One region of the Ciceribacter azotifigens genome, then DNA from elsewhere that is predicted to be linked to it. Evidence: riboswitches for the same ligand, from Rfam matches in the RefSeq annotation. Region 1 holds a riboswitch; each other region holds the start of a gene.
The links. Region 1 has a riboswitch for cobalamin ahead of cobT (nicotinate-nucleotide--dimethylbenzimidazole phosphoribosyltransferase). Riboswitches for the same ligand answer to the same signal wherever they lie in the genome.
Positions count from the first base shown of each region.

Region 2: linked by a shared signal. The riboswitch ahead of bluB (5,6-dimethylbenzimidazole synthase) and the one ahead of cobT (nicotinate-nucleotide--dimethylbenzimidazole phosphoribosyltransferase) in region 1 are both predicted to bind cobalamin.
Region 3: linked by a shared signal. The riboswitch ahead of cobU (bifunctional adenosylcobinamide kinase/adenosylcobinamide-phosphate guanylyltransferase) and the one ahead of cobT (nicotinate-nucleotide--dimethylbenzimidazole phosphoribosyltransferase) in region 1 are both predicted to bind cobalamin.

Region 1 covers NZ_JBLQTA010000006.1:19,725-27,190, forward strand. Annotated here, with positions in the region: gene ACM6UT_RS10820 (acetyl/propionyl/methylcrotonyl-CoA carboxylase subunit alpha) at 1-609, shown strand, start outside; gene ACM6UT_RS10825 (hydroxymethylglutaryl-CoA lyase) at 602-1,474, shown strand; gene ACM6UT_RS10830 (crotonase/enoyl-CoA hydratase family protein) at 1,471-2,238, shown strand; gene cobT (nicotinate-nucleotide--dimethylbenzimidazole phosphoribosyltransferase) at 2,339-3,397, opposite strand; cobalamin riboswitch at 3,468-3,596, opposite strand; gene ACM6UT_RS10840 (hypothetical protein) at 3,787-3,984, shown strand; gene ACM6UT_RS10845 (Lrp/AsnC family transcriptional regulator) at 3,993-4,499, opposite strand; gene ACM6UT_RS10850 (threonine ammonia-lyase) at 4,553-5,503, shown strand; gene ACM6UT_RS10855 (alpha/beta hydrolase) at 5,630-6,841, opposite strand; gene ACM6UT_RS10860 (DUF1254 domain-containing protein) at 7,023-7,466, opposite strand, start outside.
Region 2 covers NZ_JBLQTA010000004.1:229,553-237,018, forward strand. Annotated here, with positions in the region: gene ACM6UT_RS08460 (NADP-dependent malic enzyme) at 1-1,285, shown strand, start outside; gene ACM6UT_RS08465 (LuxR C-terminal-related transcriptional regulator) at 1,431-2,180, shown strand; gene ACM6UT_RS08470 (acyl-homoserine-lactone synthase) at 2,348-2,992, shown strand; gene ACM6UT_RS08475 (DUF2865 domain-containing protein) at 3,168-4,235, shown strand; gene bluB (5,6-dimethylbenzimidazole synthase) at 4,266-4,958, opposite strand; cobalamin riboswitch at 5,005-5,208, opposite strand; gene ACM6UT_RS08485 (TolB family protein) at 5,253-6,083, opposite strand; gene ACM6UT_RS08490 (NAD+ synthase) at 6,111-7,466, opposite strand, start outside.
Region 3 covers NZ_JBLQTA010000004.1:119,736-127,201, reverse strand. Annotated here, with positions in the region: gene ACM6UT_RS07955 (RluA family pseudouridine synthase) at 1-990, shown strand, start outside; gene ACM6UT_RS07950 (HAD-IA family hydrolase) at 987-1,658, shown strand; gene ACM6UT_RS07945 (ATP12 family chaperone protein) at 1,651-2,442, shown strand; gene ACM6UT_RS07940 (hypothetical protein) at 2,506-2,973, shown strand; cobalamin riboswitch at 3,039-3,407, shown strand; gene cobU (bifunctional adenosylcobinamide kinase/adenosylcobinamide-phosphate guanylyltransferase) at 3,577-4,101, shown strand; gene cobW (cobalamin biosynthesis protein CobW) at 4,105-5,187, shown strand; gene cobN (cobaltochelatase subunit CobN) at 5,462-7,466, shown strand, end outside.

The DNA of each region.
Region 1 (7,466 bases):
GCCATTCTGATCGCGGCGCTTGCGGCCTCCGGTCTCGATCTGAACGGACCGCATTGCGGCTTCAGGCTCTGGGGCGAGGCCAGTCATCGCGTGACCCTGCATGCGGGCGAAGAGGTCATCGAACGCCGCATCGTCTCGGGCGGCGGACGTGTCCGGCTCTCGGGCGGTGAGCGAGTGGTGCTGTTCGAGGATATCGCCTTTGACGGCCGGGCCTTTTCGGCCCGCCTGGTGCGCGAGGACGGCAGCGCCAGGGTCGACGCCCGTATCGCCGTAGATGCCCACAGCGGCGGGCGACACATCTCGGTTCTGCTCGACGGAGAGACTTACGTCTTCGAGAGCCCGGACCCGCTGGAAGGGGAGGATGCCGCGCACCACCACTCCGGCGAGATCCTCGCGCCGATGACGGGCGTCGTCCGCCTCGTCGACGTCGAGGCAGGTGTTGCCGTGAAGGCCGGCGACAGGCTCGTCGTCATGGAAGCGATGAAGATGGAATACACGCTGAGGAGCCCGCGCGACGGCCTCGTCGACGCCGTCTTCTGCACCGAGGGCGGGCAGGCGGAGGGCGGCGCCGTGCTCATCCGGATGACGGAGGACGCGGTCGATGGCTGAGTTCGTCACGGTCTACGAAGTCGGTCCGCGCGACGGTCTGCAGAACGAGAAGGAGATCATTGCGGCCGCCGACAAGATCGCGCTGGTCGACCGTCTTTCCGAAGCCGGCTTCCGCAAGATCGAGGTCACGAGCTTCGTCTCGCCGAAATGGGTGCCGCAGCTTGCAGATGCCGCCGAGGTTCTCGCCGGCATTGTGCGCCGCCCGGGCGTGGTCTACAGCGCCCTGACGCCGAACCTCAAGGGACTGGAGGCAGCACTTGCCGCAAAGGTCGACGAGGTTGCGATCTTCGCTTCCGCGTCGGAGACCTTCAGCCGGAAGAACATCAACTGTTCGATCGGGCAGAGCTTCGAGCGTTTTGCGCCCGTCATGGAAATGGCAAACGCAGCCGGCGTTCCGGTCCGCGGTTACGTCTCGTGCGTCGTCGCCTGCCCCTATGAAGGCATCGTTGCGCCGGACGCGGTGCGGGTGGTCGCCGAACGGCTGGTCGGGCTCGGCTGCCACGAAATCTCGCTCGGCGATACGATCGGCGCAGGTACACCGGACACAGTATCCGCCATGCTGGAGCAGGTCCTGCGGTCGGTGCCGGCCCAGCAAGTGGCGGGGCATTTCCACGACACCGGCAATCGTGCGCTCGCCAATGTCGAGGCCGCTCTCGGCTATGGGCTGAGAACCTTCGATTCCGCCGTCGGCGGGCTCGGCGGCTGCCCTTATGCACCGGGCGCCAAGGGCAATGTCGCAACCGGACCGCTCGTGGAATTGCTTGAGGCCCGTGGGTTCGAGACCGGGATCGATCCGGAGAAACTGAAACGCGCCGAAGCTTTCATCAAGCAGCGGATCGAGCGTCTTTCCAGGAGGAACGCATGACGGAATTCGAAACGATCCTGATCGACACCGACGAGCGCGGCATAGCGCGCCTGACACTGAACCGTCCCGACAAGCATAATGCGCTTAATGCCCGGATGATCGCCGAACTCACGAGAGCTGCAGAAATCCTCGGCGCGGATGAGAGCTTGCGTGCCGTCGTGCTCGCCGGGAACGGGGCAAGTTTCTGTGCCGGCGGCGATCTCGGCTGGATGCGAGAGCAGCGGGACAAGGATCGTGCCGGAAAAATGCAGGAAAGCCGGGCGCTTTCTGCGATGTTTTCGGCACTCAATGCCCTCCCGAAACCGCTGATCGGCCGGGTTCACGGGAACGCCTATGGCGGCGGTATCGGGCTGATGGCAGTCTGCGACATCGTCGTTTCGGTGGGAACCGCCCGTTTTGCCCTCACCGAAACCCGCCTCGGGCTCATCCCCGCAACCATCGGTCCCTTCGTCGTTCGCCGTATCGGCGAGGGCTACGCCCGGCAGGTTTTCTTCACGGCCAAACCGTTCGACGCCGCCTTCGCCCTGAGATGTGGCCTCGTCTCCAGCGTCACGGAACCAGAACAACTGGATGCCTGCGTCGAGGTTGAAGTCGCAGCGATCCTGAAGACGCGGCCGGGGGCGGTCGCAGCGGCAAAAGCGCTTTGTCTGGAACTCGGTGGCCAGAGCCTCTCAGGGCACTTCGAGCGGACCGCGGAACTGCTCACGGACCGCTGGGAAAGTGCAGAGGCCGCAGAAGGCATCGAGGCCTTCCTCGCCAGATAGTAGATGCCTGCATGCCCGGGGAGGGATCTCCCCATCCCTCCCCGAGGCCACTATGACTTCCAGGTGAATGCCGGTGACGGCCCGGCGTCCACGCCGGCTGTCAGGCTGCGCCGCTGTCCACGCCGGCTTCGGCAAACGTGGCCATGCCGAGGTGGCAACGCAGGGCGGCCTTTGCGAGAATTGCGCCCAGCACCGCCCCGGTTCCTTCCCCAAGCCTGAGGTCGAGATCGAGAAGCGGCCGGTGACCGAGGTGGGTGAGAAGTCGCCGGTGGCCGGGCTCCATGGAGGCGTGTCCCACCATGCAATGCGCAAGAGCGTCTACGCCGCTGCAATACAGGGCAAGGGCGGCGGCGGAGCATATGAATCCGTCGAGCATGACCGGGATCGAAAGCAGGCGCGCGGCGAGAATGGCGCCAGCCATGGCGGCGATCTCGCGTCCACCGAGTATCCGCAGGGCGTCCAGACCGTCATCGATCGCCTCCCGATGGCGTTCGACCCCCTCTGAGATGATCTCGGCCTTTCGCTTCAGGACGTCATTGGAGACGCCTGAGCCGCGGCCACACCATTCGACGGCGGGGCCGCCGAGGAGCGCAAGGCACAGAGCCGAAGCCGATGTCGTGTTTCCGATGCCCATCTCTCCGGGACACAGGATGCTGGCATCCGGCCGCACGGCGTGCATTCCCGCATTGAAAGCTTCCAGGAACTCGCTTTCCGTCATGGCGGGCGCGTGCAGGAAGTTCCTGACCGGTCGGGAAAGGTCCAGGGGAACGACCGTCATGCTGGCCCCCAGTTCGGCGCTCAACTGGTTGATCGCAGCGCCCCCTCTCTCGAAATTGAGGACCATCTGCTCTGTGACGACTGGCGGATAGGCGGAGACGCCTGCCTCGGCGATGCCGTGATTGCCGGCGAAGACGCAGGTTTGCGGCCGGTCCATGACCGGCGGGTAGCGCCCTTGCCAGCGGGCAAGCCAGGCGACGGTCTCCTCGAGCCGCCCGAGGCTTCCGGGTGGCTTGGTCAGCATGCCCTCACGGGTGGCGGCGGCCTCCGCGGCTCGCGCGTCGCCTTGTGGAAGCTGGCTTAGCGCCTTTCGCAAGGCGGCGACGGTTTCAAAGGACTGGGTTGGTTGTTGCCCCGAAGTGAGGCTCATTTCTGCAGACATACGGGTCCTCCACGTGACGCCGATCATTCCACCGTTTGCCATCGGGCGGATTTCGGTTGCGGATCAACTCGTCTTCTGACTTCCAGCGTGGCCGGGTTCAGGCACCTTCCCGTCCAGGGCCGGACAGTGGCGGACAAAGCCTCCTGAGACTCGTATCTGGTTACAGCGGCGGGACCGTCTCGGAATTTCACCGAGTTCCGTTAGTTGTCGAAACGTCTGTAACCAGCGCCTTGCCCTTGAGCAACGGATGCTTGCTTCATCTCTGGTAGAATCCGGATACTTCGACACCGAAAAGACCCCTGAATTTGCGCCGTCGCAAAGAGCCTCTTTGGAGACGTTCAGACGGGCATGGGGCGTTCGAGCAAGGCGCGCTGATGGAGGCCGGGCGCATGGCCTCGGCAATGCGTGTATTCTATCGCACCACCCACAATGTCGCCGAGGGAGCAGGTGCCGCGCCGCTCGCCGCCCTTCTCCAGGAGCGCAACGCCATGCGCGGGAAGAGGACCGGCATCATTCTCAGCGGCGCCAATGTGGATGCCGACCTCTTCCGGATGGTGCTCGCGGGGGAGACGCCGCGGGTTGCGTGAGCCGGTCGTCACTTCAACGGGACGGCAAGCCCGCGCTTCAGCGTCTTCAGCACGACGTGGGTGGTGAATTTGCGGACATTCGGGTTCTCGTTCACCAGCCGCTCGGCGAGGGTATCGAAGTCGTCGATCGATCCACAGACGACGACGAGCGTGTAGTCGCCGCGGCCCGTGATGCACCAGGCTTCCTGCACCTCCGGCGTCCTCGCAATCCACTGATGAAGGTTGGCCATGAGCTCCGGCCGGTCCCGCTCGAGTTCGAGCTCGACGAGCAGGGTGACGCCGAGTCCCACCTTTTTCGGGTCGACGATCGAGACGTCGCCGAGGATGACCTTCTGCTCCCGCAACCGCTGCAGCCGCCGCTGCGCCGAGGACGGCGAAAGACCGGTGCGCGCAGCGATGTCCTCGATTGTCGCGCGGGCATCCTCCTGCAGGATGGCCAGGATCTCCCGGTCGACGGCGGTGACGTGTTCGGGTGATCCATTCGAGGTTGCGCGCTTTCTGGGTGAACTATCCATCTGGCTGGCTCTGTTTGACGAATTTTCCCGATCCGGACAGCTATGCTGCCCACATGACTGATTTGCAACATCTCCCCAGCATCGACGGCATCCTTTCCGCCTATGACGCGATCGATCCACTCTTTGTCGACACGCCGCTCATCCGGCATGACGCAGCCGATGCCGAACTTCGGCTCACGCTTCACGCCAAGGTGGAGACGCTGAACCCGCTCCGTTCCTTTAAGGGGCGCGGAACCGATTGGCTTCTCCAGACGATGTCGTCCACCGGCATTCCGCTCGTGGCGGCCTCTGCCGGAAACTTCGGCCAGGGGCTCGCCCATGCGGCTGCCAAGCGGGGACGCAAGGCGATCATCTTCGCGGCGACAAATGCCAACCCGCTGAAGATCGCCGCCATGCGCGGGCTTGGAGCCGAGGTGCTCCTCCACGGCGAGGATTTCGATGCAGCGAAGGTCGAGGCGCGCCGCTTCTCTGCCGAGAAGGGTTATGCCTTCGTCGAGGACGGCGCCCATGCGGCTATCGCCGAGGGTGCTGGCACGATCGCACTCGAGCTCACGAGGCAGAGCGAGAAACGTGGCATCGCGCTCGACGCCATGCTCGTGCCCCTCGGCAATGGTGCTCTTCTGACGGGCGTTGGTACATGGATCAAGGCGAGGATGCCCTCTTGTCGCGTGATCGGTGTCGTCGCCGCGAAAGCCCCGGCGATGCTCCTTTCCTGGGAGCGCGGCGAGTATCTTCCAACACCGTCGGCACCAACGAGCGCCGACGGTATCGCCGTTCGTGAACCGGTCCCATACGCGCTCGAATCGATGAAGATGACAGTCGACGATGTATGGACTGTCGGCGAAGAAACGATCCGGTCGGCGATGCGCTTTTGCCAGCAGCACTACGGCCTCGTCGTGGAGCCCGCCGGCGCGGCCGGTGTGGCCGCCGCACTGGAACACCGGCAGAGGCTCAAGGGAGAATCCGTCGCGACGATCCTCTGCGGCGGCAACGTGCCGCAGTAGCCAAGCAAAATCCAGAGCGGACTCATGCTCCGCTCTAGTGACATGGCTTCGACAGGCTCGGACGAGAGGAGTGAAGAGCTAGTCGAACTCGATGAGCAGCTCTGCGGGATTTGTTTGACCTTCAGATCACTGGAGGAGAGGCTTGTCGTCAGCAGCGTCGGTGAGCGTTTGGCCAACATCCGGCGGCGATGCCGGCTTTTGCGGATCCTCGACGACATGCAGCGGCGCGGAGATGGTCGTTGCCGCGACCGTGCCGATCGTGCGGGCGGTCCCGCCGATCACGGCCGCTACGCCATCGCCCAGTGTCACCTGGGAATCCGTCAGTGTTTGTCCTTTCATCAGCCGCCCGCCGATGAGCTGGACGATGTCCGCGCTCTCCGCGAATTTTGCGTGATTGAGGCTGTCGCCGGTATCGAGTTTTGTCAGGTCAACGACGGCGATGCCCGCCTGCTCGAACTTGGAGCGATAAGGTTCGTCGGCGGGATTAACCGAACCGAGGCGCTGTACTCTCCCGGTAATCAGGCTCGAAACCGCGAGCGCTTTGTCATCCTGAGATACGAAGATCGTGAACCTGGCTGTGTGGCGCCCCATCTCGACGAATTGCTTGGCAAAGACCTGGATGTCGATGTCCGGCGACGCCAGAATGACGTTGGTGATCTTTGGGTTCACCTGACCATGACGGATGCCCATCTGACGTAACGCTTCCATCGTGAGCCATGTCCCCATCGAGTGGGCGAGAATCGTGATGTCTTTCACATCCGGATTCGACGCGAGGACCTGCAGCGATTGCTCCAGGGCCGTCCGGGAGTAGTTGGCGCTCTCCTTGTCATACTCGTAGGCCGTAAGCCTGGCGCGAGAGGGCCAGGTGAAGAGGATCGGAGCAGCCTGCATTCGGCTGTCATGGACAATCTGGGCAAGGCGAAAGACAGAATCCTCATATTTGTTATTGTAGCCGTGAACGAAGACCAGCGCGTGTCCGCCCGAGACGTGTTGCCTGAACCACGCGGTTGCCTCGGATAGGGTTTCGATCTGTTGCACGCGCGTGACCGCGAAATCCTTGGCCGGGTTCGGTGGCAATTGTCGGGGCCACTGCACGGTGCCGGGCTCCCTTCGCTGCGGAATGGAAACCGCGACTTCCGTCAAAAACGGTTTCGGGCTGCGCTCGCCGTTGAACAGGGTTCCGGGGTCACCGGACGGCTGACGGTTGGTGGCGACCAGCATCTCCACCTGCGACGTCTTCGAGGCATGGGCTGCCGGCTTGACCGGCGTCATGACTCCAGCCGGATGTCCGCATCCCTGAAGGACAAGAAGAGCACCGATGAGAAGCATCCGACGCATGGGGACTCCAGAAAGGATTCGCCTGCGAATCCGCGAACCGATTGAGAGAAAGCCGGACGCCATTCCGGCTTCCCAGCGGAGCTTGGTGAGGGGTTCCGACGTGGATGATTGCCGCATGGCGCTATTCCAGGACGCCTCTCAGGCATTTGAGATCATTCGTCGTGGGAACCCCGTGCCATCCCTAGCTGATCTTTATCGCCGATGGCTTCCATCGGCCATCAAGCGCTTCAGGCTTTGGCAGGTAAAGCCGCATCACCGCATAGAATGCGTCCTTCGGAGCGGGGAGCCAGTTGGATTCCCGGTCCGCACCCGGGCTCTCGTTCTGCAGGTAGAGAACGATCTCACCCTCGTCATTCTTCTTCAGGTCTGCAAGCATCGATGAGTTGATGAGGTAGCGATTGATCGGGTTGGCCACGAGAAGCTGCTTCGGTCTGTCGTACATCGTGATCGACCAGAAGGCATCGACCGGTGGAAGCGTCTCCGAGGTGAAGGTCAAAGTGTATCTTCCCGTCCTGCCGTCGAGGGGCGCGTTCTGTGCGTCGAAGCCATAGATGACATAGAGAGCCTCCTGCACGGAGTTGCCGTAGATGCCTCCCTGCGCTGCCGCGGCACGAACCATGTATTG
Region 2 (7,466 bases), on a different contig from region 1:
GCTCGATTGCGGCGCCACGACCATCAACGAAGAAATGAAGATGGCGGCCGTGCGCGCGATCGCCGCGCTCGCCCGCGAAGAGGTCTCGGAAGTGGCGGCGAAGGCCTATTCCGGTGAATCGCCGACCTTCGGCCCGAACTACCTCATCCCCTCGCCCTTCGATCCCCGCCTGATCCTGCGCATCGCTCCGGCGGTTGCCAGAGCGGCGGCCGAGAGCGGTGTCGCCCGCCGGCCGATCGCCGATTTCGACACCTATCTCGACCAGCTCAATCGCTTCGTCTTCCGCTCCGTCTTCGTCATGAAACCGATCTTCACGGCGGCCAAGAAGGCGCCCGCCAAGCGCGTCATCTTCGCCGAAGGCGAGGACGAGCGTGTGCTGCGCGCCGCACAGGTGCTGCTCGAGGAAGGCATCGGCCAGCCGATCCTTATCGGCCGTCCGCCGATCATCGAAAACCGCCTCCAGCGCTTCGGGCTGCGCATTCGCCCCGGCACGGATTTCGAGCTGGTCAATCCGGAAGACGATCCGCGCTATCGCGACTATGTCGAGGAATACTTCGGGCTCGTCGGTCGCGCCGGCATCAATCCGGAAGCCGCCCGCACGATCGTGCGCACCAACAACACGGTCATCGGAGCGCTCGCTGTCCGCCGTGGTGACGCGGATGCGTTGATCTGCGGAGTGGAGGGCCGTTTCGACCGACATTTGCGCGACGTCGGCCACATCATCGGCAAGAAGTCGGGCGTCTGCGCCTTCTCGGGTCTCAGCCTGCTGATCTCCCAGCGCGGTGCAATCTTCTTCACCGACACGTTCGTGACCTACAACCCGACGGCTGCGGAAATCGCCGAAACGACGGTGTTGGCTGCGCAGGAGATCCGCCGCTTCGGGATCACCCCGAAGGCAGCCCTCCTCACCCACTCCAACTTCGGCTCGCGCGATTCCGAAAGCGCCCGCAAGATGCGGGAGGCTCTGCGCCTCATTCGCGAGCGGGCGCCCGAACTCGAGGTCGACGGCGAGATGCAGGGCGGATCGGCCCTCTCGGAGGCACTGCGCAAACGCGCCATGCCCGACAGCACGCTCACCGGCGAAGCCAATCTCCTGGTCTTCCCGAACCTCGACGCCGCCAACATCTCCCTCGGTCTCGTGCGGACGATGATGGACGCGCTGCATGTCGGCCCGATTCTGCTGGGTGCCGCCCTTCCTGCCCACGTGCTCTCGACGTCGGTGACCTCGCGCGGCGTCGTCAACATGGCAGCACTCGCCGTCGTGGAAGCCACGCAATCCGCATGACAATGTGCGTCGCGGGGATATCGCGACGCATGCTTCCTGTCACATGAAAGACGCATCATCATACCTCTTCCGGCGCATGAAAAATGCGCTGGACAAGCCATTTTTGCTGGACGATCTTACCCCATAGATTTGTCAGGGTCAGATAATGATTAACCAGAAGGGTTATTTTGACCTGCTGGACTGGCTGGAAAGCGAAGAGGTCGTTCGACCGCAGCCGTTTTTCAAAAGGATGCAGGCTGAGTTCGGGATCTCGAACATCCTCTACATCGACGCCATCCCTGCGGCGACCGGAGTCAGGCTGCATCGTATCCACCACACCTACGCGCCACATGTGGTCCGGGCTGTCACGGCTCTCGGTCCGCATGTCCTGACGCCGCTGCTGAAGCACGCCCTGACGTCGGTGCGCCCTCTGGACTGGTCCGTGCTGCCGCAAACGATTCCGAGCGCACAACTCCTGTTGTCCGTCGCCCGCGAACATTCGCTCTCCACCACCGGTGTCTGCTATCCACTCGCCTCCCGCGAGGGCCATGCGGCCCTGTTCGCGATCAGCGTCGCGGACGCACGTGACTGGCGGCAGTTTCGTCGCCACTGCGACCGCGACGTTCACGCTCTCGCAGCGAAGTTCCATGCAGCGGTGCTGGAGACATCCGACGAAGGCCTGAATCGCGAGAGCATGCGCTCCATTCTGACCGGCAGGGAAAAGGAGGCCCTGACCTGGGCAGCGGCCGGCAAGAGCTACTGGGAGATCGCCGTCATTCTCGGCATCTCGGAGCGGACTGTCCGCTATTTCATGTCGAACGCTCGGCGAAAGCTGAATGTCGTGAGCAATACGCAGGCCGTCGCAGAGGCGGTTTGGCAGGGCCTCATCTCCGGGCCCGATAGCCGTTCAGAATAGAACTCGCGCCCGCCGCAGCTCTTGCATGCGGCCCCGACACTGTAGACTGTACGATGGGCAAGCGAGAATAATCGCAAATTGCAATCACTTAAACTGTCCCTACCGCCAGTTTCAATTTCTGGCTGAAAAAGCGAATTTTTCTCCCTGACCTTAGAAGGGAGACCGGCATGATTAGGATTATCAACGGAGCCAACCGCGATCGCCATCGGAAAGAGATGGCAGACGTGTTCAGCCTGCGCAAGCGTGTCTTTCACGACCTCCTGAAATGGGATGTCAAGGTGGAGGGAGACTGGGAGATCGATCACTACGACGACGCCAACCCGATCTACGTCCTCTCCTATTCGCCCGAGACGGGGCGCCTGCGGGGAGCCCTGCGACTTCTTCCCACCCTCGGTCCGAACATGCTCGACGACACGTTTCCGGTCCTGCTCGGCGACAACCCGCCGATCCGCAGCGCCGCGATCTGGGAATCGAGCCGCTTCTGCATCGATCCGGAAATCTCGCAGGACCGTGCGTCCAACCAGGTGACGATTGCCGCCGCCGAGCTGATGTGCGGTGTCGGCGAACTCGGGATCGCCTCCGGGCTCACGCACATCGTTACGGTGACCGACGTGTTCCTGGAACGCATGTTCCGCCGCATGGGATGCCCCGGCGAACGGATCGCCGATCCGCAGAAGATCGGCTCCGTCTACGCGGTCGCCATCGCCTGGGAAGTGACCCAGGACCTGCTCGACCGGATGAAGGAGGTCGCCGGAATCGACCAGCGTGTGCTGGCAGAACCGATGACGCTCGAACAGGCCCGCGCCGCCTGACGGCGGTCGCGTTCGCCGGTCTGGTACCGGCCGGAGGCAAGCTTCCGGCCGGCGCTGTCTGTTAAGCCAAAATTGAGCTTCCGGTTGGCGGAATGACGCTCGCCAGCTATGATGATTGCGCCTATAGGCAAGTCGATCCGAGCAACGCCTGTCATTCGCCGATCGGGAACGCCAATTGCCGTACCGCCGTAGTCTCGCCCTGCTGTCCGTGATGGTCCTTGCGACCCTTCCTGTTCCGGCTGTCTCCCATGCGTCGATGATCTGCGACAGGTTGCGCGCGAGCCTCGTGAGCGAGCCGGAGGTGGTCGGAGATACCGCAGCGATGCGACGCTTCTCCAGCGCTATCGCCAGGCAAAACTTCGAGATTCGCAAGGCCCGCCAGCGCTTCCTCGACCTGCGCTGTGGGTCGCCGAGCGTCACCGACTACGCGGCGATGAACCGTCCGGAATGCGTCGCGCTTTCCGCCGACATCAAACGGCTGGACGCGGAAAAGCAACAGCTTGCGGACAGGCGCGATGCCGCGCGAAGCGGTGGCACGCAGCGCAACGAGGTCCGACAGAAGATTCTCGACACGATGGACGCCAACCGCTGCGACGACGAGCCGGTGGAGGCCGATACCACGCCTGCCGATCCTCCGCGCACCCCCTATCTCGACATGGTGGCGCCGCGCGTGGGTACGGACGGATTGCCGACGGGCGGCTGGCAGAACGGTGCCGGCGACCTGCAGACGCTTTGCGTGCGCAGCTGCGACGGGGCCTTCTTCCCGATCTCCTCGAATACCACGCCGCTCACTTTCCGGCGCGACGCGGAGCTCTGCCGGCAGATGTGCCCCGGCATCGAGACCGAGCTCTATTTCCGTTCTGTCACCGAACCAGAAAGCGGCGAGATGATCTCGACCGTGACAGGCAGGCCCTACCGGCAGTCGCCGACGGCGTTCTCCTACCAGAGCCGGCGCAAGGGCGAGCAACCCTCCTGCACCTGCAATCTCACGGACTTCTATCGCAAGATGAAGGAGCAGGCGGCCGGCGCGAACGTCCCCGACTACGGCTCTTCCGTCATCGACCTGAAGACGACCGGCAAATCGCTTCCCCAGCAAGCCGCTCCGTCCGCGCCCGTCGAGCGGCCTTACGACCCGGCGGAGAGGAAGGTGCGCCAGGTCGGCCCCGTCTTCATCCCCAGCGAGACGAGCGGTATCGACCTCAGGCATCCTGCGCTCTCCGGCCCGCAACCCATTCAGCAGTAGGGCACGGATGCCTGCGGCGTCCGTCGGATCTCAGCCGACGGACCTCTCCTGCCAGGTTTCGGAGAAAACCAGATCCTCAAGCGGCAGGCGCTGCCGCCAGCCCTTCACCGCCAGCTCCGGCTCTCCGTAAAGCGCGTCCACGTAGCCGAGGCAGAACCAGCCGATCACCTCGACATGCTCCGGGATCGAGAGAATCCGCTTGAGCTCGTCCTCGTGGAAGATGCTGACCCAGCCGACGCCGACGCCTTCGGCGCGCGCCGCAAGCCAGAGGTTCTGGATCGCGCAGACGGTCGAGTAGCGGTCCATGCTGAAATTGTGCGTGCGGCCGAGGACGACCGGACCGCCGCGCGTCGGGTCGCAGGTTACGCAGATGCCGAGGGGTGCCTTGCGGATGCCTTCGAGCTTCAGCGCACGATAGTCCTCACGCTTCTTGCCCGAGAACATTCCGGCGGCCTCGTCATTGGCGCGGCTGAATGCACGCCAGACTTCCTCGCGCCGCTCGGCATCGCGCACGAGAATGAAGTTCCACGGCTGCATAAAGCCGACCGACGGCGCGTGATGGGCAGCGGACAGCAGCCGCCAGACGAGATCGTCCGGCAGAGGGTCCGGCAGGAACTGGTCGCGCACGTCGCGGCGGGTCTCTATGGCTTTGTAAATGGTGGCGCGCTCCTCAACGGAGAAGGCGCCGGCTCGGACCATATGGTCCATCGGCTCGTCCGGCATCGTCAAATCCCCAACAATGCAAAGGACCGCCCGCCGTCCGCGCGGGCCAAGTCTATCTTGCCAGGCCGGTCTTCTGACTCGGCTTCCGCTGCCCGTCGCCGCCTTCCCGGCCAAAAGGCCAGTGACGCGAACCGGAAGACCGGTTCCTTGCGACAGGCATCCGCCACACAGCGTTGGGCACGTTCCGGATTGTCACCGGATTCCCGATTCTCCCGCCTTGCCGGCGGGCACCTGACGCAGCCGATTGTTCACAGTTCGCCGCCGGTGGCAAGTCCGACTACGTGCAACCCGGTTTCACTCGACGGGGAAATAGCGGACATAAGCGAAGGCGTCGCCGTCGGGAGACCAGCTCGGCACGTTCAAGGAGCCCTGTCCGCCGAAGAGCTCGATGAGCGTTTCCGTCTTTCCCGTCGTGATATCCATCCGCCGGATCGAAACCTGCTTGTCGCGCGGATGGCCTTCGACATCCGCCCCATAGGAGAGGAAGACGAGCGCGTCGCCTTTCGGTGCGGGGTGCGGAAACCAGTTGGCAAGGCCGTCGTCGGTCACCTGCGTGAGCCCGGTGCCGTCGGGCCGGATCTTCCAGATCTGCATGAGCCCGCTGCGATCGGAGTTGAAGTAGATCCACTGCCCGTCCGGCGAATAATCAGGGCCGTCATTGTGCCCGCCGCCGCGGATCAGCTCCCTCTCCTCGCCCCCATCGGCGGAGATCGTGTAGATGCCGAACTCGCCGTCGCGGATTCCGCAATAGGCGAGTTGCAACCCGTCGGGCGACCAGCCGTGCCAGTAGGACGGCAGCCTCGCGGTCACCTGCCGCGGCACGCCGCCCGCCGCCGGCAGGACATAGATGCACGATTTGCCGTGTTCGGTCTTGTCGGAGATCGCGAGCATGGTGCCATCGGGGGAAAGCCCGTGGTCGTTGTTGCACGCGCCGGCAAAGCCCGTATCGATCCGCTCCGGCAGCACACTTCCATCGATCGGCAGCCGGTAGATCAGGCCGTCGCCGTTGATCACCAGATATACACCGTCCGGCGTCCAGTTCGGTGCCTCGACCAGCGCCTCCGTCTGCCAGACGACCCTGGAGGTGCGGCTTTTGCAGTCGAATATCTCTACGGAACTGCGCATGCTCGCCTCCTGTCGGGATCGGCGGGATCAGCGGTCCCGGAACCGGTTGGTAATCGGGTAGCGCCGGTCGCGGCCGAAGTTCTTCCGGGTGATCTTGACGCCAGGCGCCGACTGCCGGCGCTTGTATTCGGCAAGGTAGAGCAGATGTTCGATCCGGTGGACGGTCGCAACGTCGTGGCCGCGCGCGACGATTTCTTCGACCGACATCTCCTGCTCGACGAGACATTCGAGGATGTCGTCCAGCACTGGATAGGGCGGCAGCGAATCCTGGTCGGTCTGGTTCGGCCGCAACTCCGCGGACGGCGCCTTGGAGATGATGTTGGCCGGAATGACCTCGCCCGCGGGCCCGAGCGCGCCCTGCGGCACGTTCTTGTTGCGCCAGCCAGAAAGCGCGTAGACCTGCATCTTGTAGAGGTCCTTGACCGGATTGAAGCCGCCGTTCATGTCGCCGTAGAGCGTCGCATAGCCGACCGACATTTCCGACTTGTTGCCGGTCGTCACGACCATGGCGCCGAACTTGTTGGAGATCGCCATGAGGATCGTGCCGCGCGTGCGCGCCTGCAGGTTCTCCTCCGTGACGCCCGGTTCGGTTCCCTCGAAGAGCTCAGAGAGCGCCGAGATGAAGGCATCGACGGGCTCGCCGATCGGCACAATGTCGTAATGGCAACCGAGCGCCTTGGCGCAGGCCGCGGCATCCGAGAACGAGCTTTCCGAGGTGTACCGGTAGGGCAGCATGACGGTCCGCACCCTCTCGGCGCCGAGCGCGTCGACCGCGATCGCTGCACAGAGCGCCGAATCGATGCCGCCCGAAAGGCCGATCACCACGCTCTTGAAACCGTTCTTGTTGACGTAGTCGCGCAGACCGAGCACGCAGGCACGATAGTCGGCCTCCGCCTCCTCCGGCACGTGGGCGATGTGCCTTTCGTCGCAACGCCAGCCGTCGGCACTGCGCTTCCAGGTCGTGACCAGGAGCTCGGCCTCGAACTGGTTCATCTGGAAGGCGAGCGACTTGTCGGCGTTGAAGGCGAAGCTTGCGCCGTCGAAGACGAGCTCGTCCTGCCCGCCCACCTGGTTGACGTAGACGAGCGGTAGTCCACACTCGATCACCTGCTTCAGGGCAATCTGGTAGCGCACGTCGATCTTCGCGCGGTAGTAGGGCGAGCCGTTCGGCACAAGAAGGATTTCCGCTCCCGCTTCGGCGAGCGTCTCGCAGACGCCGAGATCGCCCCAGATATCCTCGCAAACCGGGATACCGATGCGGATTCCTCGAAAATTCACAGGACCCGGCATCTCACCGGCAATGAAGACGCGCTTCTCGTCGAATTCGCCGTAGTTCGGCAGGTCGATCTTGTCGCGGGTCGCGATGATCTGCCCCCGGTCGAG
Region 3 (7,466 bases), on a different contig from region 1:
GCGGGCGTCGAGCATATCAAAGTGGATGCGGACGAGGCCGGGATGCGGCTTGACCGTTGGTTCAAGGTGCACTTCCCGGGCCTCGGTTTCGGTGCATTGCAGAAGCTTCTGCGATCCGGCCAGGTGCGTATCGACGGCGGCCGGGCCAAGAGCGATACGCGCGTGCAGCCGGGCCAGATGATCCGCGTGCCGCCGCTCGACGTCGACGCCAAGGCCAAGACGGGACCGATCGCCGGCAAGGACCTGAAGCACTCGGGCGACGGCGAACTCCTGTCGCGCATGCTCCTTTACGAGGACGAGAAGGTCTTCGTGCTCAACAAGCCGGCCGGGCTTGCCGTGCAGGGCGGCTCGGGCGTGACCCGCCACATCGACAAGATGCTCGAGGCCTGGACGAACAAGAAGGGCGAGAAGCCGCGTCTCGTCCACCGGATCGACCGCGACACCTCCGGCGTTCTCGTCGTCGCCCGCTCGCGGGGCGCCGCGCAGAAGCTGACCGCCGCCTTCCGCGAGCGCGATACCCACAAGATCTACTGGTCGCTGGTCAAGGGCGTGCCGCGCAAGCACGAGGACAAGATCTCGACCTGGCTCGTCAAGGAGCAGACCCCGGACGGCGATCGCATGCGCGTCGCCAAGCACGGCGAGGAGGGGGCGGACCACGCCGTCTCCTATTATCGCGTCATAGATACTGCAGCCCAGAACCTCGCCTGGCTGGAGATGGAGCCCTATACCGGGCGTACCCATCAGCTGCGCGTCCATGCGCTTTACATGGGGCATCCGATCATCGGCGATCCGAAATATTTCATCGACGATCCGAACTGGGATTTCCCCGGCGGCATCCAGAAGCGGCTGCATCTCCATGCCCGCTCCATCGACATTCCGCATCCCTCCGGCGGGCGGCTGAAGGTGACGGCGCCGTTGCCGCCGCACATGGTGCAGAGCTGGAACCTGCTCGGCTTCGATGAAGCCGACGGAGCGAGGGACGAGGAATGAAGCTCGTCCTCTTCGATTGCGATGGCACGCTCGTCGACAGCGTCGGCCTCATCCACGCAGTGATGACGCGCACCTTCCTTCATTTCGGCCACGCCGCGCCGGATGTCGAACACACCAAGGCGATCATCGGCCTGAGCCTCGATCTTGCGATCGCCACCATGCAGGGCAAACCGGACGTTGACCACGAGGCGGGGGCGATGGCGCTCTACTACAAGGCGGTTTTCGCCGAGGTGCGCGCCGAGCAGGGTTTCGAGGAGCCGCTCTACGACGGGATCGCCGAGGTGATTGCGGCCATGGTTCGCCGTGACGACCTTTTGATCGGGGCGGTGACCGGCAAGTCTCGCCGTGGCCTCGACGGCGTGCTTGAAACCCATGGGCTGAAGCCCCATTTCGTCGTTTCACGGACGGCGGACGAATGTCCGTCGAAACCCAATCCGGCCATGGTCCTGGAGTGCTGCCGCGAAACCGGCATGGATGCGCGGGATGCGGTCGTCATCGGCGACGCGATCTACGACATGCAGATGGGCAAGGCCGCAGGCGCCCGGGCGATCGGCGTCTCCTGGGGCTATTCGACGACCGCCGCGCTGCTGCTCGCGGGTGCCGATGCCGTCGTCGACCATCCGGCCGACCTTTTGGCCCACGTCATGAAAGGAACCGTCGATGCGTGACCTTCTCAGCGATTTCGGCCCCGAGCCAAGCGATCCGGACCCGGTGCGCCGGGCGCAGATCCAGATGCAGCGGCCGCAGGCCAAGCGCTTCTACACCGACGTCGGCACGCTGAGTGAGGATGACGGTGTCGCCGTCGTGCTCGACGGACGCGGCGTGAAGACGCCGGCGAAACGTGCTCTCCGGCTGCCGACGGCCGAGGCTGCCGAACTCGTCGCTTCGGAGTGGCGCGCCCAGGGCGAGACGATCGACCCGGCGACGATGCCGACGACCCGGCTTGCCAACACGGCGATAGACGCCGTCGCCGATCAGGTCGACGCCGTGTTCGAGGATATCGTGCGCTACGCCGGCAACGACCTGCTCTGCTACCACGCGGAATCGCCGCAGGAACTCGTCGAACGCCAGGCGAGGCAGTGGGGACGGGTGATCGACTGGGTGGCTTCCGCCCACGGTGCCCGCTTCGTTCTCGCCGCCGGCATTGTGCATCAGGCGCAGCCACAGGCGGCGATCGATGCCTTCGCTTCGGCGCTCAGCGCCTACCGGACGCCGTTCGAACTCGCCGCGCTGCACGTGGTGACCACGCTGACCGGTTCGGCGATCCTGACGCTCGCCTTCGCCGAAGGCTTCCTTTCCGTTCCCGAGGTCTGGGCACTCGCCCATCTCGATGAGGACTGGACGGAGGAGCATTGGGGCGTGGACGAGGAGGCGCAGGCCCGCCGGGCCAAGCGCTTCGAAGAGATGGACGCCGCGGCGCGGCTGTTCCGGGCCGTGCGGGCTACCGCTTAACGCAGCGCTAACCATAATGATGACAGGCTTCTCCGAAGCGAATCGGGGTCGGATCAGCCTGTCATGTTTCTGCGGTTCTGCCATGCCGCCATCGCCCTTCTCCTTTCCGCGCTGCTGTCGTCGTGCAGCATCGCCGGGGCGGGGCTTTTCACGTCGCCCAAGGTCTATGACGTCCGCGACCTGACAGTGCTTGCCGATATCCGGGTGCCGAAGGTGGTAATCGTCAGTACCGACAGCCGCATTGCCGCGGCGATCGCTGCGACCGTGCCGCGGCCGGAGGCGCCGCCGGTGGTACTTTCCGTGCGGATCGGCTCCTACAGGCCGGACATTTCTCCGCTCAACCGCCGCAGCGAGGCGACGGTCACCGTAACGGCCGTTTCGGTCATAGACGGTTCGCCCGTCGCCACCGCAACCTTCCCGGTGATGAGCGGAACGGAAAATCCGGATTTCGAGGCGGAGGCGCTCGCCGAAGTGATTGCCGCGCGCATTCGCTCGCTCTTCGCACTGACCATGCCGTCGGGCCGACGGTGAGGATGATCGCCACGGTCTGCACGGCCGATTCCCTTCGAATTGACTTCACTGCCGCTTGCGCCTAAGCAGTTTCTCATTCGGATGGTTTCCGCGCCGTCGATTGCGGGGCGGAACGCAAAAGGGAATGCGACGGTGGGGACCCAAGCCGGGCCTGCCAATCGCAGCCGACCCCGCGACTGTAGAGCGGTGAGGGTCCTTCATCCGGCGAGCCGGAATATCCGCGACGGGTCCGCAAGAGGTGGACGGCGGGTTCTTCGGCGAAACCGGAAAAGCCACTGGAGTGGCGACACGAACAGCCGGGGCCGGGACGCCTCTATTTCTACGAATCGTCCGCCCTTCGTGTCGCCTCGAAGCTCCGGGAAGGTGAGAGAGACCCGCTGGCGCTAGGCGCCTCAACCGCGAGCCAGGAGACCTGCCACCCGTGCCGGGCTTTGAAAGCCCATCCTGGGGAAAAGTCCCCGTTGCCAGCACGGAGGTTGTCGTGGCGACATCTTGTGACGGCGGGATCGTGCGATCCCGCATTTCCACATTCTTTCTGGCGGGCCGCGCGCCCGGCCTCTTCCTATGTCCGTCTTTCCGGCGCTCTGCCGCTGAGGTCCGCCCTTGAGCGCGGCTGACGGCCACTGCGTCTTCGTGCTCGGCGGTGCCCGTTCGGGCAAGTCACGGCATGCGGAGACGCTTGCCGAGGCGAGCGGGCTCGAACGCCATTATGTCGCTACCGGACGCGCCTTCGACGACGAGATGCGCGAACGCATTGCATTGCATCGCGAAGGTCGCGGCGGGCTCTGGACGACCCATGAGGAGCCGGTCGACCTCGTCGGCGTTCTCCGGCGCATTGATGCGCCGGGTCGCGTCGTGCTCGTCGACTGCCTGACGCTCTGGGTCACGAACCTGATGCTGGACGAACGCGATGTCGCCGCTGAAAGCGCGCGCCTCGTCTCGGTCCTGCCGACGCTTCAGGCGCGGCTCATCCTCGTCTCGAACGAGGTCGGGCTCGGCATCGTGCCGGAAAACCGCATGGCGCGCGAATTCCGCGACCATGCAGGACGGCTCCATCAGATGGTCGCGGCGGTCGCGACCGAAGTCTATTTCGTCGCGGCGGGACTGCCGCTGAAAATGAAGGGTTGAACCATGCTGCAGCAGAAGATCCCGGCAACCGTCATCACCGGCTTTCTCGGCGCCGGAAAGACAACGATCATCCGCAACATGCTGATGAACGCCAACGGCAAGAAGATCGCGCTCATCATCAACGAATTCGGCGACCTCGGGGTCGACGGCGAGGTGCTGAAGGGCTGCGGTGCCGACAATTGCACCGAGGACGACATCATCGAACTCACCAATGGCTGCATCTGCTGCACAGTGGCCGACGATTTCGTGCCGACCATGCAGCGTCTGCTGGAACGCGACGAGCGGCCGGATCACATCGTCATCGAGACCTCCGGCCTCGCCCTGCCGCAGCCGCTGGTCGCCGCCTTCAACTGGCCGGACATCCGCACCCGCGTGACCGTCGACGGCGTCGTGACTGTGGTCGACAGTGCCGCGGTGGCGGCCGGCCGCTTTGCCGACGACCACGATCGGGTCGACGCGATGCGCGAGCAGGATGCCTCGCTCGACCACGACAGCCCGCTCGAGGAGCTCTTCGAGGACCAGCTCACCTGCGCCGACCTGATCGTTCTCAACAAGACGGACCTTCTGGACGGTGAGGGGATTGCCGCGGTCCGCTCCGAGGTGGCCGGTCGGATCAACCGAAAGCCGACGCTGATCGAGGCGAGGAACGGTGAAGTTCCGGCGATCGTGCTTCTCGGCCTCGGTGCCGGTTCGGAGGCCGATATCGAAAACCGCAAGTCGCATCACGAGCTGGAGCACGAGGCAGCGCACGCCTCCGGCGAGGGACACGACCACCTGCATCACCACGACCACGACGAGTTCGAGAGTTTTGCGCTGCGGCTTCCGGCGATCGCCGATCCGGCCGCTTTCGTCGAACGGCTGAGGGCCATCATCGAGGCACACGACATCCTGCGCCTCAAGGGCTTCGTCGACGTGCCCGGCAAGCCGATGCGGCTCGTCGTCCAGGCGGTCGGCTCGCGGATCGACACCTATTTCGACCGACCCTGGGCCGCCGGCGAGAAGCGGGAGACCCACCTCGTCCTCATCGGTCTGCACGAATGGGATTTCGCGGCAGTGGTCGAGGCGGTGGAGAAGGCGGCGGGTTGAAAAACGGTTTAACCATGGTGCGAAGCGTTACCCCCCTCTGGCCTGCCGGCCATCTCCCCCACAAGAGGGGAGACCGGAATGCGGAGACGCTCGGTCGTTCCGTCAGCAGTGAAGACGGGCGGTCGTTCGGAGCATGGCTCAGAAGGGTCTGGCAGCAGGCGCGACTTGTCGGCTTCCGATCTCCCCCCTTGTGGGGGAGATGGCCGGCAGGCCAGAGGGGGATGTTGTCAACGCGATACGCCTCGACGCGAACTCTTGGAGAAGCGAAGCAGCCATGCATCTTCTCCTAGCCCAGAAAGGCTCGATCAGCGACGGCGAGGAGGCGATCGACCTTGGCCAGAGCGCCGGCGACATCGTCTTCCTGACGGCGGCCGACACCGAGCTTTCGGCGATCGCCGCGGCCGTGCGGTTGCGCGGCGAGGCCGGTCCGAAGTGGCGTCTCGCGAGCCTGATGGCGCTGAAACATCCGATGTCGGTCGACACTTACGTCGAGCGGACGGCGCGCCATGCCCGGCTGATCGTGGTCAGGGCGCTCGGCGGCGCGAGCTACTTCCAGTATGCGCTGGAGGCCCTGCACGCAGCGGCACAACGGTCGGGCGCGATGATCGCCGTGCTTCCGGGTGACGACAAGCCGGACGAGGGGCTTTCGAGCTTTTCCAACCTGGCGGCGGAGGACCTCGCCGCGCTCTGGGCCTACCTGATCGAGGGCGGCGATGCCAATGCCGGCGGCTTCGTCGCCTATGCCGAGGCGCTCGTCGCCGGAGCCGAGAAGCCGGAGCCGGCGCGGCCGCTGCTGAAAGCCGGCATCTGGTGGCCGGGTCGCGGCGTGGTCGGCACGGAGGAATGGGGGCGGTGTAGCGGTTTTGTCCAAGCGTCGACGCCCGTCGTTGCCATCTGCTTCTACCGCGCGCTCGTCCAGAGTGGCGAGACGAAGCCGGTGGAGGCGCTGATCGAGGCTCTCGCGGCCGAAGGGCTCGTCGCCTTGCCGGTCTTCGTCTCGAGCCTCAAGGATGCCGTCTCCGTCGATACCCTCAGGGCAATCTTTGCCGATGCGCCGCCCGCGGTGGTGATCAACGCAACCGGTTTTGCCGTTTCCGCGCCGGGTGCAGAACGACGCGCGACCGTGCTCGACGAGGGCGGGGCCGTCGTTTTGCAGGCGATCTTCTCGGCGTCCGCAAAGGAAGCCTGGCAGGCTTCGAGCCAGGGCCTTTCGGCGCGCGATCTCGCCATGAACGTGGCGCTCCCCGAGGTCGACGGACGGGTGCTTGCCCGCGCCGTCTCGTTCAAGTCGGCGGCCCGGTTCGACGAGCGCGTCGAGGCGAACATCGTTACCCACGAACCGGAGCCGGGGCGAACCGCCTTCGTCGCAGCGCTCGCCGCCCGCTGGGTACGTCTCAGGCAGACGTCGGCGGCCGGGCGACGGGTTGCGCTTATCATGGCGAACTATCCGAACCGCGACGGCCGTCTCGGCAATGGTGTTGGTCTCGATACCCCGGCCGGGACGATCGAGGCGCTGCGCGCCATGGAAAGGGCCGGCTACGCCGTCGGCCAAGTGCCGGAGAACGGCGACGCCCTGATGACGCATCTGATGGCCGGACCGACGAACGCCGCGAATGACGGTCGGGAGATCCGCGAAACGATTTCCCTGAATCAGTACAAGGCCTTCTTCGAAAAACTTCCGAGAGCGATTCAGGACGAAGTGACCACGCGCTGGGGGGCGCCGGAGAGCGATCCCTTCTTCGTCGACGGGCGGTTCGCGCTGCCGCTGTCGCGCCTCGGCAACCTCGTCATCGGTATCCAGCCCGCCCGCGGCTACAATATCGATCCGAAGGAGAGCTATCACTCTCCGGACCTCGTGCCGCCGCACGGCTATCTCGCCTTCTATGCGCATCTGAGGACGGTCTTCGACGCCCATGCGGTGATCCATATGGGCAAGCACGGCAACCTCGAATGGCTGCCGGGCAAGGCGCTCGCGCTGTCCGAGACCTGCTATCCTGAGGCGGTTTTCGGTCCCTTTCCGCATCTCTATCCCTTCATCGTCAACGATCCCGGCGAGGGTACGCAGGCGAAGCGGCGGACCTCGGCCGTCATCATCGACCACCTGACGCCGCCGCTGACGCGCGCCGAAAGCTACGGTCCGCTGAAGGACCTGGAGGCGCTGGTCGACGAGTATTACGAAGCCGCCGGCGGTGATCCGCGCCGCCTGAAGCTGCTGAAGAAGCAGATCCTCGATCTCGTCGCCGATATCGGCCTCGATGAAGACGCCGGGATCGCCAAGG